Regions from separate parts of the Neobittarella massiliensis (ex Bilen et al. 2018) genome, predicted to be linked through region 2. Evidence: predicted binding sites of a transcription regulator. Region 2 holds the regulator's gene; the other holds the start of a gene.

Region 1 (3,416 bases), on a different contig from region 2:
GTAGATGAGGAACTGCTCTTCGTGATAGCGGTCGGTAAAGTGGTCCCTGATGAGGGGCAACACATAGTGCTTGGGGTCGATCACCGACACCAAACTGCCGCGGTAGTCGGCAAAACGGATGAACTGGATCATCTGCCCGGCCTCGTTTTGGGCGGCCCGGGCCAGCTGATGCAGTGCCGCTACCCGGTCGTCGGCCAGCATGTCGACCACGGCCGGCCCTACCCGGTACCCCAGCTGTAAAAAGGCACAGATCGTCAGCGCCTTCTCTTCGCCGCCGTATAAAAAGCAGGCGTGTACCAGCGCAGCAGCCCGGGGCCCCAGTTTTTTAGGGATCGAGCGCTCTACCCGGCGGGCCTTTTCCGGCTCGGTTGGGATCTTGTGCACCGCAAACAGGCTGGTCTGCCCCTGCTGGGGGGTGCAGATGTCGACCGGCAGCTGTTTTGTTGCCACGCTGTGAAACACACAGCAGAGCAGCCCAGCATAGCTGCCGTCGTATTGGTACACTACATCTGCCCGGTCAGACATTGGGTCACATCCTCTCTGGTGATGGGGGCCGTATCGAAAAGCGACAGCTGTTGGGGCATATCCTGCGGCAGCATAGCGGCACTGCGGTCGCTGATCAGCGCCCGAAAAGCCGACTGGGGGGTGATCTTTAGGCCCGGGGTGATCTTGCCGCGACAGGTGATGAAGTACTGGGCCCGCTTGAGCACGACGCCGATCTTTTTGAGGCCGCTGTAGTCCAAATTGCCGGTGCGGCGAGCGGCCACGATGCGCTGTGCGCTGTGCACGCCGATGCCCGGTACCCGCAGCAACATTTCAATAGGGGCACGATTTATCTCGACCGGAAAGTGCTCCATATGGTGCAGCGCCCAGTTGCACTTGGGATCGAGATAGGGATTAAAGTAGGGGTGGCCATCATCGAGCAGCTCGGAGGCGTCGAAGCCGTAAAAGCGCAGCAGCCAATCGGCCTGATACAACCGGTGTTCCCGCAACAGAGGCGGTTTGGTACCGATGGCCGGCAGCAGCCCTTCGTCGCGTACCACCGGCGTATAGGCCGAGAAAAACACCCGCTTTAGCCGGTACTTGCGGTACAGCCCCTGGGTGAGCTGCAGGATCTGGTAGTCGGTATCCGGGGTGGCGCCGATGATCATTTGGGTGCTCTGCCCGGCGGGGGCAAATTTTGGCGCCTGCCGGTAGCGCACCAGATCGGTGCTGTTTTGCTGCACGCCCTGTTTGATCAGTCCCATGGGGCGCAGAATATCGGTCTTGGACTTTTGCGGAGCCAGCGCCTGCAAACTCTTTTGTGAGGGGAGCTCGATGTTGACGCTGAGCCGGTCGGCCAGATAGCCCAGCCGGGTGATGAGCAGGTCGCTGGCGCCGGGGATGGCCTTGGCATGGATATAGCCGCCAAAGCGATATTCCTCTCGCAAAATGCGCAGCGTCTCGATCATCCGCTCACAGGTATGATCGGGATCTCTGATGATACCGGAGCTCAAAAACAGCCCCTCGATATAATTGCGGCGGTAAAACTGGATGGTCAGGTCGGCCAGCTCCCGCGGGGTAAAGGTGGCCCGGGGCACATCGTTAGAACTGCGGTTGACGCAGTACTTACAGTCGTAGGCACAGGCGTTTGACATGAGCACCTTGAGCAGTGAAATACAGCGCCCGTCGGCCGAAAAGGCGTGGCAGATGCCCGCCGCCACTGCGCTGCCGATGGTGCTGCCGGCACCGCTGCGCTGCACCCCCGAGGAAGTACAGGCTACATCATACTTGGCCGCGTCGGATAATATCGAGAGTTTTTGATAGAGGTCCACTGCAATCGCCCCAAACTAAACATTTGTTTGTTTTAGTATAGTACAAGAAACTTGTTCTGTCAACCCAAAGTAAGCAGGCCCGCAGCGCGCTGCGGCAGCAAGAAAAAAGAGCAGCGGCTCAAAGCGCCACTGCTCTTTTTAGGTGTTTACCTCACAGGTGTTTGCCCCGCAGCACATCGCGCTTGATCTTGCCGCTGATCGTTTTGGGCAGCGCGTCGACGAACTCGATGATACGGGGATATTTATAGGGGGCGGTCTGGTGCTTGACAAAATCCTGCAGCTCGACGATGAGCTCATCGGAGGGCTGATACCCCTGGGTGAGCATGATGGTGGCCTTTACCACCTGCCCGCGGATGGGATCGGGGGCACCGGTGACGGCACACTCGAGCACGGCCGGGTGCTCCATGAGGACGCTCTCGATCTCGAACGGGCCGATGCGATAGCCCGAGGCCTTGATGACATCGTCGGTGCGGCCCACATACCACAGATAGCCGTCCTCATCCTGCCAGGCGATATCGCGGGTGTGGTAGTAGCCGTCGTGCCAGATCTCCTCGGTGCGCTTATCGTCTTGATAGTAGCCGCAGAACAGTCCGGCCGGCACCCCGTCGCGGGTGTCAATGACGATCTCCCCCTCCTCGCCGGGGTCGACGATATTGCCGTCCTCATCCATCAGCTGGATGCTGTACTGGGGCGAGGGCCGACCCATCGAGCCCAGTCTGAGCGGCATGTTCTGGATGTTGCCGATGAGCAGGGTCGACTCGCTCTGGCCAAAGCCCTCGGTGAGATCGAGTCCGGTATACTCTTTAAAGCGACTGAATACTTCGGGGTTCAGCGCCTCGCCGGCGGTGGTGGCGTGCTGCAGTGAGGAGAGATCGAAGTCCTGCATCCCCTCTTTGATAAAAAAGCGGAAAATAGTCGGCGGGGCGCAAAAGGTGGTGATGCGGTACTTCTCGATCAGCGCCAGCAGGTCTTTGGGCTTAAACTTGTTGTAGTCGTAGACGAAGATACCGGCGCCCATGATCCACTGTCCGTAGATCTTGCCCCAACTGGCCTTGGCCCAACCGGTGTCGGCCACGGTGAGGTGCAGCCCGTCAGGATCGACTTTGTGCCAGTACTTAGCGGTCACGATATGGCCCAGCGGGTAGCGAAAATCGTGCAGGACCATTTTGGGCATTCCGGTGGTGCCGGAGGTAAAGAAGATGAGCATGGGGTCGCCGGCGGCGGTGGGGATGCGCTCCAGTGTGCGGGGCATCTCGTGCAGGCGGGCGTGAAACGGCACCCACCCCTCTCTGGCGCCGCGGGCGATGATCTTGTGTTTTAAGCTGGGGCACTGTTTTTGAGCGGCATCGATATCGGCGGCGGTGTCGCCGTCGGCTGTACAGATAGCCGCCACTGCCTGACAGGCCTTGATGCGGTACACCAGGTCGGGCGTAGTGAGCATGTGGGTGGCCGGCACGGCGATGGCCCCGATCTTGTGCAGCGCCACGATGGTGAACCAGTACTCGTAATGGCGCTTCAAGATGACCAGCACCGGGTCGCCTTTTTTGATACCCAGCTCTAAGAGCATGTTGGCCACCTGATTGGAGCGCTTGGAGATATCGG
Region 2 (3,416 bases):
CTGGCGGGAGGTGACGAACTTGCCCTCACGGCCGGCAAAGGGACCGTTGTTGACCGAGAAGGTCATCTCGACGGTGGGCTCAGAGATCTTGACGAACGGCAGCGCCTCGACGGCGTCGGGCTGGCAGATGGTGTCGCCGATCGAGATGTCCTCGATGCCGGAGAAACAAACGATATCGCCCACCTGGGCCTCATCCACCGCCTCGCGCTGGAGGCCCGAGATCTGGTACAGATTGACGATGCGGCCCTTTTTGGGCTCTTTGTCGCCGTGGTAGTTGCAGACCATCACGTCTTGGCCCTGGCGCAGCGTGCCGCGCTTTACCCGGCCGATGGCGATACGGCCCACATACTCGTTGTAGTCGATGGTGGAGACCAGCGCCTGGGTGGGGGCCTCGGGGTCGCCCTCGGGGGCGGGGACGTCTTTCAGGATCTGCTCGAACAGCGGGGTGAGGTCGGTGCCGGCCTGGCTGTAATCCAGCGAGGCGGTGCCGTCGCGGCCAGAGCAGTAGACAAAAGTGCTGTCGAGCTGCTCCTCGTTGGCGTCGAGCTCCAGCAGCAGTTCTAAGACCTCGTCCTCTATCTCGGATGGGCGGGCGTCGGGGCGGTCGATCTTGTTGACTACCACGATGACCTTATGGCCCAGCGCCAGCGCCTTTTCCAGCACGAAACGAGTCTGGGGCATGGGGCCCTCGAAGGCGTCGACCAGCAGCAGCACACCGTCGACCATCTGCAGCACCCGCTCGACCTCGCCGCCAAAATCGGCATGGCCCGGGGTGTCGATGATGTTGATCTTGACGCCGTTATACACCACTGAGGTGTTTTTAGACAGTATGGTGATGCCGCGCTCGCGCTCGAGGTCGCCGGAATCCATGACGCGGTCCTGCACGACTTGGCCCTCGCGGAATATGCCGCCCTGTTTGAGCATCTCGTCTACCAGAGTGGTCTTGCCGTGGTCGACGTGGGCGATGATCGCTATATTTCGTAAGTCTTCTCTAATCAAGCTGGTACTCCTCCTAGCTGTGATGAAACGTCCGCTGCTTTAACTTTGTTATTATACTACATCCGCGCCGATAAAGCAAAATTTTTTACAAAACACAGTGCAGTTTTTTAGACAATATAGCTGTATCTAACGGCGCGGGCAGCAGCTCTGCCGCCCCGCGGGAGGACACCTATGTACCGGCCTGTCAGAAGTCGCGGATCAGCCGCACCACTTTGCCCAAAATGGCCACCGTCTCGGGGTAGATGGGGGACATGCTGTCGTTTTCGGGCTGCAGCCGCACCCGGCCGTCGCGCTCTACATAAAAGGTCTTGACCGTCGCCTCGTCTTCGATAAGTGCCACCACGATCTCGCCGTTTTCGGCGGCGGGGGTCTGGCGCACCAAGATGATGTCGCCGTCGAGGATGCCGGCGTTGATCATGCTCTCGCCCTTGACGCGCAGGGCAAACACCCCTTCGGTGGTGTGCAGGTCGTCGGTGACGATATAGCCCTCGACATTCTGCTGGGCCAGTATGGGGGTACCGGCGGCCACCGTGCCCACCAGCGGCACCTGGCTGGTGCCAAAGTCGCGCAGGCGAATGCCGCGGTTGGAGCCGCGCAGGATCTCCACCTGGCCCTCGGTCTCGAGCATCTTGAGGTATTTGTGGGCGGTGCAGGTGGATTTAAAGCCCATCTCGGTGCAGATCTCGCGCACCGAAGGCGGGATGCCCTGACCGATGCGCTGGCGCAAAAAGGCCAGCAGCCGCTGTTTGTTCTGCTCTACTTTTTCCATCTTGCAGTCCTCTCTGTATCTGTTTCTGCCCGCTTTTTAAAGTTCAAAAAATCAGGCAGGTTTCTTCACTTTTTATTTACACATCATTCACAACCCTAAAAATAACACTGCTATAATATAGGCAAGCCTAAAGACAATGCCGCAAATGTTTTTAGGGCTGCACTATCCTCCTCAAAAGCACCCCTCAGGCTTTTGATGCCGCCAACAGCAGCTGCTGTTGGCGGTATTTTTTTAACGGAGCGCCCGAGGGTGGGGTGGTGGTCAGTCGTCGTGCTGATGCACGCCGTTTTTTAGCCGCACGGTACGGCGGCGGGCCCGGCGCCGCAGCTGCCAAAAGAAAAACAGTACTGCCAGCGCGCCCAGACCCAACAGCCCAAATAGGGCCGGTGACTGCAGCCGGGTGAACCAGTTGCTGCCGGCGGCGGGATAGGTGGGCTGCAGCTGCGGGGTACCGGGCACCTGCGGATCTAAAAAGCCCTGCGCGGGGCTGTATACCTGATAGCGCTGGCCGCGGTATTCTAGAAAGGCGCTGCCGTCTTGCAGTGTAAAATCGCACAGCGCCCCGCGGGAGTTGGCAAACACGGTTAGGCAGGCGCTCTGGGCGCTGGCCGCGCCGTCTGGCTCGGTGATCTGCAGCGGCAGCTCGGTGCTGCTGGCGCGGTAGGCGCCCATGTCTACCTGATAACTGCCGCCCTTTTTTTGCAGAGACAGCAGCACCCGGTCACCCGCTGCAAATGCGGACAGCCCCTTTACGGTAATGGTGGCTGCCACCTGCTCGGAGTGCAGCGGCGATGCGCCGCGCTGGGACTTGCTGCTGCGCAGCAGCTCCCGCACCTGCACGGTGGCGGTGTCGCCGCTCATTTTTTCGATCTGCCCCAGCACCACCACGTCTTGCCCGTTGTGGGTAAAGGCGTACAGCGCGTCATCAGCCGCCGCGGCTGCGAGCAGGCACAGCACCGCCAGGATACAGGCTGTGGCCAGTGCCGACCACCATTTTTGTGCCGTTTTGCTGTGCATGGACGTCTCCCCCATCGAAATGGCCGCTGCAAAGATCGCCGCCAGCCGTGTATGACATATTTAAAAGTAATCTCAGTATACCAAAAACTCGTACCAGGTGCAAACTATCGTTTGCTTTTGCTCGACTGCCTTTACAAGTATTTGCATATCTGGTGGTAAACATCTGTTTTTCCACAACATATTCCACAGCTGTGGAATACTTGCCAATGGTATAACCACTTTGCGGACCGGTCCCTGTAAAAATTTTGCCCCACTCGGCGTAAAGTTTACTTTTTTTCACACGTTTTACACAGAAATCGTTTATAATAGTAGATACTGCGCAGACGTATCTGCCCATTCTATGTTGTAACAGCATATAAAAATAGGAGTGTTTTATGGCCAAGCATACTTTCACACGCAAACTGGCGGCAATCGCCCTGACGGGGGCGCTGTCCCTGACGCTGCTGAGCGGCTGTGTCAAAAATTCGTACCTGGTAGTCGGTAAGCAGACGGTGAACATGCCGGTCGTCATGAAGGTGGGCAGCCACAACGTGTCGATGGAGGAATACCGATACTTTTACCTGAACACCAAATACCAGCTGGACGGCGGCGACGACTCGGTGTGGGAACAGGAAGGCGCCGACGACAAGAA

The links. Region 2 encodes LexA, which represses DNA repair genes until DNA is damaged. Its sites were predicted from a motif close to CNAACANNTGTTNG; they were not measured.
Region 1: H8K20_RS04570 (putative DNA modification/repair radical SAM protein) is a predicted target of LexA. The motif match lies at 1,831-1,844, and genes of this name have one in related genera.

The regions. Positions count from the first base shown of each region.
Region 1 covers NZ_JACOGI010000001.1:995,085-998,500, reverse strand. Annotated here, with positions in the region: gene H8K20_RS04575 (TIGR03915 family putative DNA repair protein) at 1-525, opposite strand, end outside; gene H8K20_RS04570 (putative DNA modification/repair radical SAM protein) at 504-1,814, opposite strand; gene H8K20_RS04565 (AMP-binding protein) at 1,966-3,416, opposite strand, start outside.
Region 2 covers NZ_JACOGI010000004.1:4,576-7,991, reverse strand. Annotated here, with positions in the region: gene typA (translational GTPase TypA) at 1-999, opposite strand, end outside; gene lexA (transcriptional repressor LexA) at 1,184-1,768, opposite strand; gene H8K20_RS13105 (hypothetical protein) at 2,030-2,785, opposite strand; gene H8K20_RS13100 (peptidylprolyl isomerase) at 3,160-3,416, shown strand, end outside.